Regions from separate parts of the Bradyrhizobium sp. HKCCYLRH1034 genome, predicted to be linked through region 3. Evidence: predicted binding sites of a transcription regulator. Region 3 holds the regulator's gene; each other region holds the start of a gene.
What was found. The regulator LexA, encoded in region 3, represses DNA repair genes until DNA is damaged. The targets are predictions, from matches to a motif close to TGTTCNNNNTGTGTTCNG.

Region 1: a site for LexA is predicted at 1,385-1,402, ahead of ACQR0W_RS18505 (DUF3072 domain-containing protein). Genes of this name have one in related genera too.
Region 2: a site for LexA is predicted at 1,333-1,350, ahead of uvrA (excinuclease ABC subunit UvrA). Genes of this name have one in related genera too.

The regions. Positions count from the first base shown of each region.
Region 1 is NZ_JBNPUW010000007.1:164,406-167,610, reverse strand. It holds gene ACQR0W_RS18515 (glycoside hydrolase family 3 N-terminal domain-containing protein) at 1-714, shown strand, start outside; gene ACQR0W_RS18510 (hypothetical protein) at 729-1,016, opposite strand; gene ACQR0W_RS18505 (DUF3072 domain-containing protein) at 1,147-1,338, opposite strand; gene ACQR0W_RS18500 (hypothetical protein) at 1,515-1,736, opposite strand; gene ACQR0W_RS18495 (hypothetical protein) at 1,779-2,312, opposite strand; gene ACQR0W_RS18490 (type 1 glutamine amidotransferase domain-containing protein) at 2,302-2,862, shown strand; gene ACQR0W_RS18485 (FdhF/YdeP family oxidoreductase) at 3,148-3,205, shown strand, end outside.
Region 2 is NZ_JBNPUW010000007.1:222,361-225,565, reverse strand. It holds gene uvrA (excinuclease ABC subunit UvrA) at 1-1,241, opposite strand, end outside; gene ACQR0W_RS18730 (outer membrane protein) at 1,518-2,162, opposite strand; gene ACQR0W_RS18725 (outer membrane protein) at 2,456-3,196, opposite strand.
Region 3 is NZ_JBNPUW010000007.1:338,637-341,841, forward strand. It holds gene ACQR0W_RS19275 (molybdopterin molybdotransferase MoeA) at 1-972, shown strand, start outside; gene lexA (transcriptional repressor LexA) at 1,178-1,876, shown strand; gene ACQR0W_RS19285 (hypothetical protein) at 2,151-2,591, shown strand; gene ACQR0W_RS19290 (ComEC/Rec2 family competence protein) at 2,985-3,205, opposite strand, start outside.

The DNA of each region.
Region 1 (3,205 bases), 170 kb from region 3:
TTCAATTTGGCTCCGGTCGTCGACCTTCGCCCGAGCTGGACACGCAACCGACTGGACTTTCACACCTTGATCGGCCGCCGCGCGATCTCCAACGATCCCGCGGTGGTTGGCGACATTGCGCTCGGTTACGTCCGTGGCCTGGAAGCAAGCGGTGTCCGCGCGGCCGTCAAGCATTTCCCTGGTCTGGGGCGCGTCGCAGCCGATACGCATCATTTCTCGGCACAGCTCGGCACGCCGGCAGATGTCTTGGAACGGTCGGATTGGCGGCCGTTCCGACAGGTGCTGCAGGGCTCGCACGCGGCAATGATGGTCGGTCACGTGACGGTCGATGCGATCGATCCAGAGCGGCCTGCCTCACATTCCAAAGCCGTGCTCGAGGGACTCATTCGCGGCCGCTGGAACTATCCGGGCGTGATCGTGACGGATGATATCGTGATGGGGGCGATCTACGGCCGCGATCTCTGCAAAGCTGTCGTGGAGGCTCTCAACGGCGGCGCCGATCTGTTGCTGGTGGCCTATGACGGCACCCAGTTCCACCGCGCGCTCGCCTGCGCCAAGGAGGCTCTGGCGGAAGGACGCATCGACCTCGATGCAATCAGCAGGAGCGATGAGCGACTGAAGCGCTGGGCGCCGACGGTTGGCAAATCACAGCCGTCGAATGTGTCTACGGTTATGCAACAGCCTGGAGGCGTGCATCAGAAGATCGTGGACTGAATGGCAGCGAGCCCTCAGCGCGGGCCATTGCCGGTCCAGTTGCGCCAAGCGACATTCGAGAGGCTTCGCAGGTCGGTCGCCAGCGGGCGTCGCGTCTGCTTGTCGTGCTGAGCGATGAGGTGCTCGGATTCGCGGATCTTGACCTGGAGTTCCGCAACCTGCCGCTTGGTCTGTTCAAGCGCCTTCGCATCGGCGCTCTCGCCCACCGTGAACCGCGCCGTCTCGATCTGTTTCAAGGTCGCGCGATTCTTTTTGAGCTGGGCGCGATGCCAGGCAACCTTGCTGTCACTGTCCGCAACCATGGTGGACTCCCGCGAAATGCCGCGGAGACTAAACGACCGATTTCTGATTCGCGACAGCTTCGGACCGGCATCGCCAACATTGGAATACCGATCTGCCGACCCATCGTCCTGGTGAGTCGAATATGCCGGTTCAATCCAACCCTGCGGCGCGTCTCATCTCATCAATCAGTTCGAACGCTTCAGCCTTCGTCATCTCCGCTCGCGTGGGATCGGATCGGCCAGCCTGCTCGCTGAGCGTTCTCAAGTAGGAAGCTTGGGTATCCGTCATCGGAACGGCTCCGGACACCCAGTCCTCGGGATCTTTCTGCAGCTGTTCGGCCATGGGGATCTCCCGTTGTTGCCCGGCTTCAACGGGAAAGCTTGCAAAGTGTTCCTATTTTGTTCTATTGTGCGATCCTACTCTTGCTCGGGTGCTTCATGCGCGATCTATGTGTGGTTCGAGCCGAAATCGACCGTATGCGTCTCCGGGTCGGGCGGCAGCGCCGTGAAATCGTGCAGCTACGGCGAGCTCGGGCCTCGACGGCGGCCGCCGAAGTGCTTCTGCACCACATGCTGGAGACGCTTGACCGGCTGCGGCAACAGCGAGAGCGGCTCGAGCTGGAGGAAGCGAGCCGACTGCCTCGCAAGCAGCGCGGCGCCCGGCGCGCATGAGACGCTGGCGGTAAGGCCGAGCGATCCGCCGCTCGTCCGTAGTCCGATGATCAGGCCAGGAACCGACATGGCCGACGAACACCTGAGCCGCAAAGGCCAACCTGCGCCGGGTCATGAGGACGTCCGCATCTTCAATTTGGCCGGTGAGGAGAAAGATTGGTCGGTAGTCCGGCTCCCTCGATCAGCATCGGGCGTGTGAGCTTCGGGCAATACGATGTCCGGCGGCGCGGCGGTAAGCTCTTCCGGTGTGGCCTCGCATGATTTGATCTCGAAATTGTTGTCGAGGATTTTCTCGCCATGCGTGCCGAGCGTGATGAGATCGGCCTGTTCCGCGGCCTCCCAGACCTCGCGCTCGGTGCGAAACGGGCGGGTCATCTGTTCGTCATTCTCAAACAATGCGTAGGGCACGAGCGCCTCCAGATTGCGATCCGCCGATGCAGCGATGCCGTGCCGCTCGACGCCGCCCATCCATTCAAGGCAGGGACGTCCAAACAAACGGCGCCATAGGCAGGCTGGTTCCACCCAGGCGAGCGCTGACTCGATCGACCAGTTGTGACGATCCGCCTGGCCTGCCAGGCGGAACATGGAGGCCAGCGCGAGGTTGCCGGCGGTGTCGAATGGCCAGGAGAGTCCAATGGATATCAAGGGAAAGAAGATCGCGATCCTCGCAACCAACGGGTTCGAGCAATCCGAGCTCGAAGTGCCGCGCGATCGTCTCAAGCAGGCGGGCGCGACCGTCGAGATCATCTCGCTCGCGCCGGGCGAGATCAAGGGCTGGGATGAGAAGGACTGGGGACGGACCGTCAAGGTCGACAAGACGTTGGACCAGGCGTCTGCTTCGGACTACGACGCCGTCGTGCTGCCGGGCGGTCAGATCAATCCGGATCTGCTGCGGCTCGAGCCGAAGGCGCTGCGGTTCATCAAGGAGATCTTTGAAGCCAAGAAGATCGTTGCGGCGGTCTGTCATGCGCCGTGGCTCCTGATCGAGACCGGAATTGCCAAGGGGCGAAAGATGACGTCCTACAAATCGATCAAGACGGACGTTGCCAATGCCGGCGCGCATTGGCAGGACGCGGAGGTCGTGGTCGATCAGGGCGTGATCACCTCGCGCAATCCCGGAGATCTGGAAGCCTTCAGCGCCAAGATCATCGAAGAGGTCAAGGAAGGCCGCCATCTCAAGCGCAGCGCGGCTTGATGCTGAGATCGGAAGCCGGGAGAAAACCCGGCTACCTCAGTGGGACGGGCCCAGCGCCCGAGGGGTCGAACGCTGGGCCGCAGTCCACACGGAGTGCCTCCAGCGAGATGGGGGAACGCCGCCAGAGGCATGGAAATGACTCGCGGCGGGCCGGGTCGTTCCCAATTCCTAGCGCGGACCTTCGCCCGCGGGACTTCGAAGATAGCCTCGCAACGTTCAGTGAGGAATCGGAACTTCGCTGCTCATCCCGGGTTTGCCGCTTTTGAACAGGCCGCGGAGAGCGTCGTGAGCGAGAAAGCAAAAATCCAGGACTACAGGGCTCCGGCCGGCGGATGGGGTTCGG
Region 2 (3,205 bases), 120 kb from region 3:
CCCTCGAACGGCTTCTTGGTGTCGTAGGCGCGGACGCCGTCCTCATAGGTGAACTTGATCTCGTCGTCGCCGGAGCCGTGCAGCAGCGCGTTCTGCGTCTTCTTCGGCAGATCCTTCCACTTGGTGTCCAGCGTGAACTTGTAGAACTTGCCGAGCGCGGTCAGCGTCTGCAGGTAATAGGGCGACGACGACTTGGCCCAGGGCGCGATCGCGCCCTTGCGCAGGGTGACGTCCTTGTCGGGAATGACGAGGTCGGCATCGACGTGCTGCTCGACCCCCAGGCCGCCGCATTCCGGGCAGGCGCCATAGGGGTTGTTGAACGAGAACAGCCGCGGCTCGATCTCGGGGATCGTGAAGCCGGAGACCGGGCAGGCGAACTTCTCCGAGAACAGGATGCGCTCGGGCCCGCTCTTGTCGTGGATCTTTGCGGTTTTCTTTTTTTCCTTCTCCTCCGCGGGCGCGGCCGAGGCGGGAGCGTCCGCGAACTCGATGACGGCCAGGCCTTCGGCGAGCTTCAGCGCAGTCTCGAAGCTTTCTGCGAGACGCTGGCCGATGTCGGGGCGCACGACGATGCGGTCGACGACGACGTCGATATCGTGCGGGAACTTCTTGTCGAGCGTCGGCGCCTCGGCGAGCTCATGGAAGGTGCCGTCGATCTTGACGCGCTGAAAGCCCTTCTTGAGATATTCGGCGAGCTCCTTCTTGTACTCGCCCTTGCGGCCGCGCACGACCGGCGCCAGCAGATAGAGGCGGGTGCCCTCGGGCATCGCCAGCACGCGGTCGACCATCTGCGAGACGGTCTGGCTTTCGATCGGCAGGCCGGTCGCCGGGGAGTAGGGCACGCCGACGCGCGCCCACAGCAGGCGCATGTAGTCGTAGATCTCGGTGACGGTGCCGACCGTCGAGCGCGGGTTCTTCGAGGTCGTCTTCTGCTCGATCGAGATCGCCGGCGACAGGCCGTCGATCTGGTCGACGTCCGGCTTCTGCATCATCTCCAGGAACTGGCGGGCATACGCCGACAGCGATTCGACGTAGCGGCGCTGGCCCTCAGCATAAATCGTATCGAAGGCGAGCGAGGATTTGCCGGAGCCGGACAGGCCGGTGAACACGACGAGCCTGTCGCGCGGGATCTCGACGTCGATGTTTTTCAGATTGTGCTCGCGGGCGCCGCGGATGGTGATGGCCCGCAGGCTCGACTGGTTGGCTTGCGCGCGCTGCTTGGCCTTGAGCACTTCATCCATGACGATCGTCCCACGGCGCAGAGTCGCGCCATCGTTGCAGGCGCGTTTCGCCGGAAGCCGGCCATCGGACGCCAGGGGGAAAAGGTATGGTCGGAACGTAGGAAGAACGGAGCTGGATTTCCAGTGCCGTCAGCGAATCATCAACAATGCGCTCAGGGAATGGCAGCGACTGGCAGGAGGCTGCCGGTTCCGTCCTGTTTTGTGCACGATCCCACAAAGAAAAAGCCTCCGCTCTGGCAGAGCGGAGGCTGTGTGCGTTGGCCCGGAGGCAAAAACTTAGAAGTGGTAGTTGATGCCGACCTGACCGGAATGCACGTTGAGGGTGCCGGTCGTGAGCGTGCCGAGGCCGGTGAAGGTGTAGCTCTCGCCACCGAAGCTCTTGTACAGGTACTCGCCCTTCAGCGACCAGTTCGGGGCGAACATGTACTCGACGCCAGCGCCGACGGTCCAGCCGGAGTGGATCTTGCTGTCGGCAGCGGCGAAGCCGGGGGCCGTCAGCGAGATGCGGTTGTCGGCCCAGGCGTAACCGCCGGTCGCGTACAGCAGGGTCGGGCCGAAGGCGTAGCCGATGCGGCCGCGGACAGTGCCCCAGTCGCGGATCTTGGACTCGGCGTTGACACCGAGCGCGCCGACGTTTGCGTTGATGTCGGCCCAAGCGGCGTCGGCCTCGAGGCCGAACACGACAGCACCCTGCTGCCAGTTGTAGCCGACGGTGCCGCCGGCGAAGCCGCCCTTCATGGCCGCGAAGTCAGCATTCTCGTTGGCGTAGCCGCCCATGGCACCGATGTAGAAGCCGGTCCAGGTCAGCACCGGCGCGGCAACCGGGGCCTTGGTGTAGGTCGGGCGCGCGGCAAGATCAGCGGCGGCAGCGGGAGCGGCCAGGGCGGCCAAGGCCACGGTCGCGAGCAGGATCTTCTTCATTCCAGTCTCCAGTTTATTTTTATTCCTCGAAGTCCGCATCGCACCGATAAGCTTACGCACGAAACAGACTCACCCGTTCAAGTTGACGAGGTTCCTATAGCCCGGTTCCGTACGGATTACCGTCACCCTGAAGACACACTCGCGCCCAAACCGCGTTTTTACGGCCAAGTTCCAGAAAGCCTATGTCACTCAATTACTTGGTTCCGGGTGTGGCGAGCCGGCAAGGTGGCATCAGGGCAACAAAAAAGGCCGGCTTTCGCCGGCCCTTCTCGGAACCTGTCGGTTTGCAGGCATCAGTACTTTGCGATGACCGGGCCGCCGAAGTGGTAGCTGAGGCCGGCCTTGACCGTGTGAACGGTGTCCTTCCACTCGGAGCGGTTGAGCGCCGCAGCGCTGTACTGGATCGTGCTCTTGCCGAAGTCGAGATAGTTGTACTCGAGCTTGGCCGACCAGTTCGGCGCGAACATGTATTCGGCGCCGGCGCCGACCGTATAGCCCCAGCGGGTGGTGTTCTGGCTGAAGACGTTGCCGGGCACGCCGTCATAGCGATGCTGCAACTGGCCCACCGCGGCGCCGCCACTGACGAAGAACAGGGCGGGACCGGCGGCATAGCCGAGGCGGCCCTTGATGTCGCCGAAGCTGGTCAGCTTGGTGAAGAAAGTGTCGCCGACGCCGGCATTGACCACGGCGGAGCGGCCGTTGATGTCGGCCCAGTGATAGTCGCCTTCGAGGCCGAACACGACGTTGTCGACCTGCCAGTTGTAGCCGACCACGCCGCCGACGAAGCCGCCATTGGTGTTGTAGTTCTGGGTGCCCAGGAAGCCCGGCGCATTGAAGCGGCCGAGGAAGGTCTCCTTGCTGGTGCCCCAGCCGCCGCCGCCCTGGATGCCGGCGTAGAGGCCCGACCAGCTCAGGATCTGCGCGACCATCGGCGGCGCCTTGGTGTACGGGCGGGCCGCCATGTCGGCCGCCGACGCGGATGTGGCGGATGCGATGCCGACGAGCGCCGTCGTGATCACAAGCAACTTCTTCATCAAATTCTC
Region 3 (3,205 bases):
CCGTTCGATCGCGTGGTTGGACCCGGCGAGGCGGCGCGGATCTTCACCGGTGGCGTTGTTCCGGAGGGCGCGGACGCGGTGGTGATCCAGGAGGACACGATCGCCGAAGATGGCCACGTCGTGATCACCGAGGCCGCGATCAAGGGCCGGCATATCCGGCCGGCGGGCGTCGACTTTCACCAGGGCATGGTGCTGCTGAAGTCCGGGCGCCGGCTCAGCGACCGCGACCTGTCGCTGGCGGCCAGCATGAATCATCCGGCGCTGCCGGTGCGGCGCCGGCCGAAGGTGGCGCTGCTCGCCACCGGCGACGAGCTGGTGATGCCGGGCTCGACGCCCGGCCCGGGCCAGATCGTCTATTCCAACGGCTACGCCTTGCGGGCGCTGGTGCGCAACGAGGGCGGGACCCCGATCGATCTCGGCATCGCCGCGGATACGATGGAGGCGACGATCGCCGGCATCCGCCGGGCCCGAGAGGCCAAGGCCGACATCTTGATCACGACCGGCGGCGCCTCGGTCGGCGATCACGACCTGGTCAAGCAGGCGCTCGAAGCCGAGGGCGTCGAGATGGCGTTCTGGAAGATCGCGATGCGGCCGGGCAAGCCGATGATGCACGGACGGCTCGGCGACATCAGGGTGATCGGACTGCCCGGCAATCCGGTGTCGTCCTATGTCTGCGCCCTCCTGTTCCTGGTGCCGCTGATTCGGCGGCTGCTCGGCCGCGACGAGGCCGTGATGCCGCGCGAGGCCGCCCTGCTCGGCCGCGAGCTCGGGCCGAACGATTCGCGCGAGGACTATCTGCGGGCGCAGCTCGAAGAGCGCGCCGACGGCACGCTGGTTGCGACCCCGGTGAGCCAGCAGGATTCGTCGCTGCTTGGGAATCTCGCACTCTCGCAGGCGGTGGTGATCCGGCCGGCGTTTGCGCCGAAGGCGCCTGCCGGCAGCCCGTGCGAGATCCTGCGCCTGCCGAATTGAGCCGCTTCCCCGGTAAAGCCCGGTCTGTTCATCATATTTTTAGGATTGCGGAACACACATCGAACATATAGTGTCCGTTCATGATTTGTTTTTAGTATGTTGCGGGCGACGCGATGACGGTCCGACTCCAGGGCGCTCTCAGCCGGTTTGTGCGCGAGGCGCAGCTCTTGGACTCGGACGACAACAAACCGGGGACCAGGTCGAGATGCTGACGCGCAAACAGTACGAACTTCTGCGGTTCATCAACGAGCGGCTCAAGGAAGCCGGCGTGCCGCCGTCCTTCGACGAGATGAAGGATGCGCTCGATCTGCGCTCGAAGTCCGGCATTCATCGCCTGATCACGGCGCTCGAGGAGCGCGGCTTCATCCGCCGGCTGCCCAACCGCGCCCGCGCGATCGAGGTGATCAAGCTGCCCGAGCTGTCACAGGCCGCCAACAACCGCCGCGGCTTCACCCCATCGGTGATCGAGGGCAATCTCGGCAAGGTGCGCACCAGCACTCCCGCGCTGGACGATGGCGAGCGCCCCGTCGCAGTGCCGGTGATGGGCCGCATCGCCGCCGGTACCCCGATCGAGGCGCTGCAGACCCGCAGCCACACCATCAGCGTGCCTGCCGACATGCTCGGTAACGGCGATCACTACGCGCTCGAGGTACGCGGCGACTCCATGGTCGATGCCGGCATCCTCGACGGCGACATGGCGCTGATACAGCGCAACGAGACCGCCGACACCGGCGACATCGTGGTGGCGCTGATCGACGATGAGGAAGCGACGCTGAAGCGCTTCCGCCGCCGCGGCGCATCGATCGCGCTGGAGCCGGCCAACACCGCCTACGAGGTACGCATCCTGCCGCCGAACCGGGTGAAGATCCAAGGCAAGCTGGTCGGGCTGTACCGCAAGTACTGATCGCGAATGGGATCGGTCGATGGGCGGCGGGCGCACGCGCTTTCGCCGCCGATCGGAGGCTGCCCAGCAAAATACGTCACGCGCGAATGCACCTCATGATGTGCAGCGCGGCATGCTCAAACGCTTGTGATCGGCCGCGGGCACACGCGATGCAGATCAGCGCAGAATTGCCGCGAAGCGCGCGCTAACATCACCATCGATGTCCACTCTGATAGAGGCCTGCGCCTGTCCGGGGGGAGCGTGGGTCGGCTATCTCTCAACGAGGAGCGATCCGATGTGTGACTACAGCCTCCATGCGGTTGCGTCCCGTCCCGCCAAGGTCGGCGAGACGTTGATCTCGATGACCTTCCGTGGCACCGCCACCCGCGGCTTCGCGCTGGAGAGCGAGCCGACCGTCGCAGTTTGCATGCTGCCCGGCACCGAGTTGGCCTTCGCCGAGGACGTCCGCTACGACAGCCGCTGGCTCTGGACCCGGACGATCCGCGAGCGCGTCGCAAAGTTCAACAGCATCGAGACTCACATTCCCGATCGCCATCACGACGCGATCGAATTCGCCGATGGCCGCCACGTGCTGGTGACCCAGCTCTGCGAGGGCCAGCGCGTCACCGTGCTGCAATTGCCGGTCAGCAAGCAGCCGGCGGAGCGACGCCCGGACATCGCCGAGGACGTGCCGCCTTCGCAGGCCACACCGATTCGCCGCATCAGCATCACCTGAGGGGTCTCCGCATCGGCATTTCTCTCGGTCGTGAGCGAGCTTTCGACCGTGGGAGATTTGGGTTCTGCAAGCGCAAAGTCCTCTCAGGCGAACCTCACGCCCCGGCATCGCATCGAATAGGAACGACATCCCTCGGCCGGCATGATGTGCCGGGGGAGCCTGCCGCCGTGGTCAACAAGATCGATTGGAACAAGGCCGCCGGGATCACCGAGCCCGGCTGCAATATGCTTGTGTTCGGATGGCTGACAGTCACGGCTGACGACATCGCCATCTGGCAACGCTATCCGCGCGCTGCGTTCACGCTGGCCGAAAGCCCCTCGCTGTTCGATGGACTTGGCAACATGGACCTGGCGACACCGAGTATCATCTCGGCACGTTCGAGCTGCCCGGCACTCAGTCTTCCTCGCCCTGCTCCGTCTCCGGCGGCGTCGCGTCCTGAGGCCGCACGGCCGGCGCGCGCGGCGTCAGCGTCGTGTCGAACTCGCCGGCCTCGGCGGGCGCCGGCCACCATGGGCGGTCGGTGCCGCCGGCGCGCGCCGGCGTGACGGCGAAGCTCCTGCCCCGCTGCACCAGCATCAAGGCGCCCTGCTGCCGCAGCCGCCCGCGATCGATGA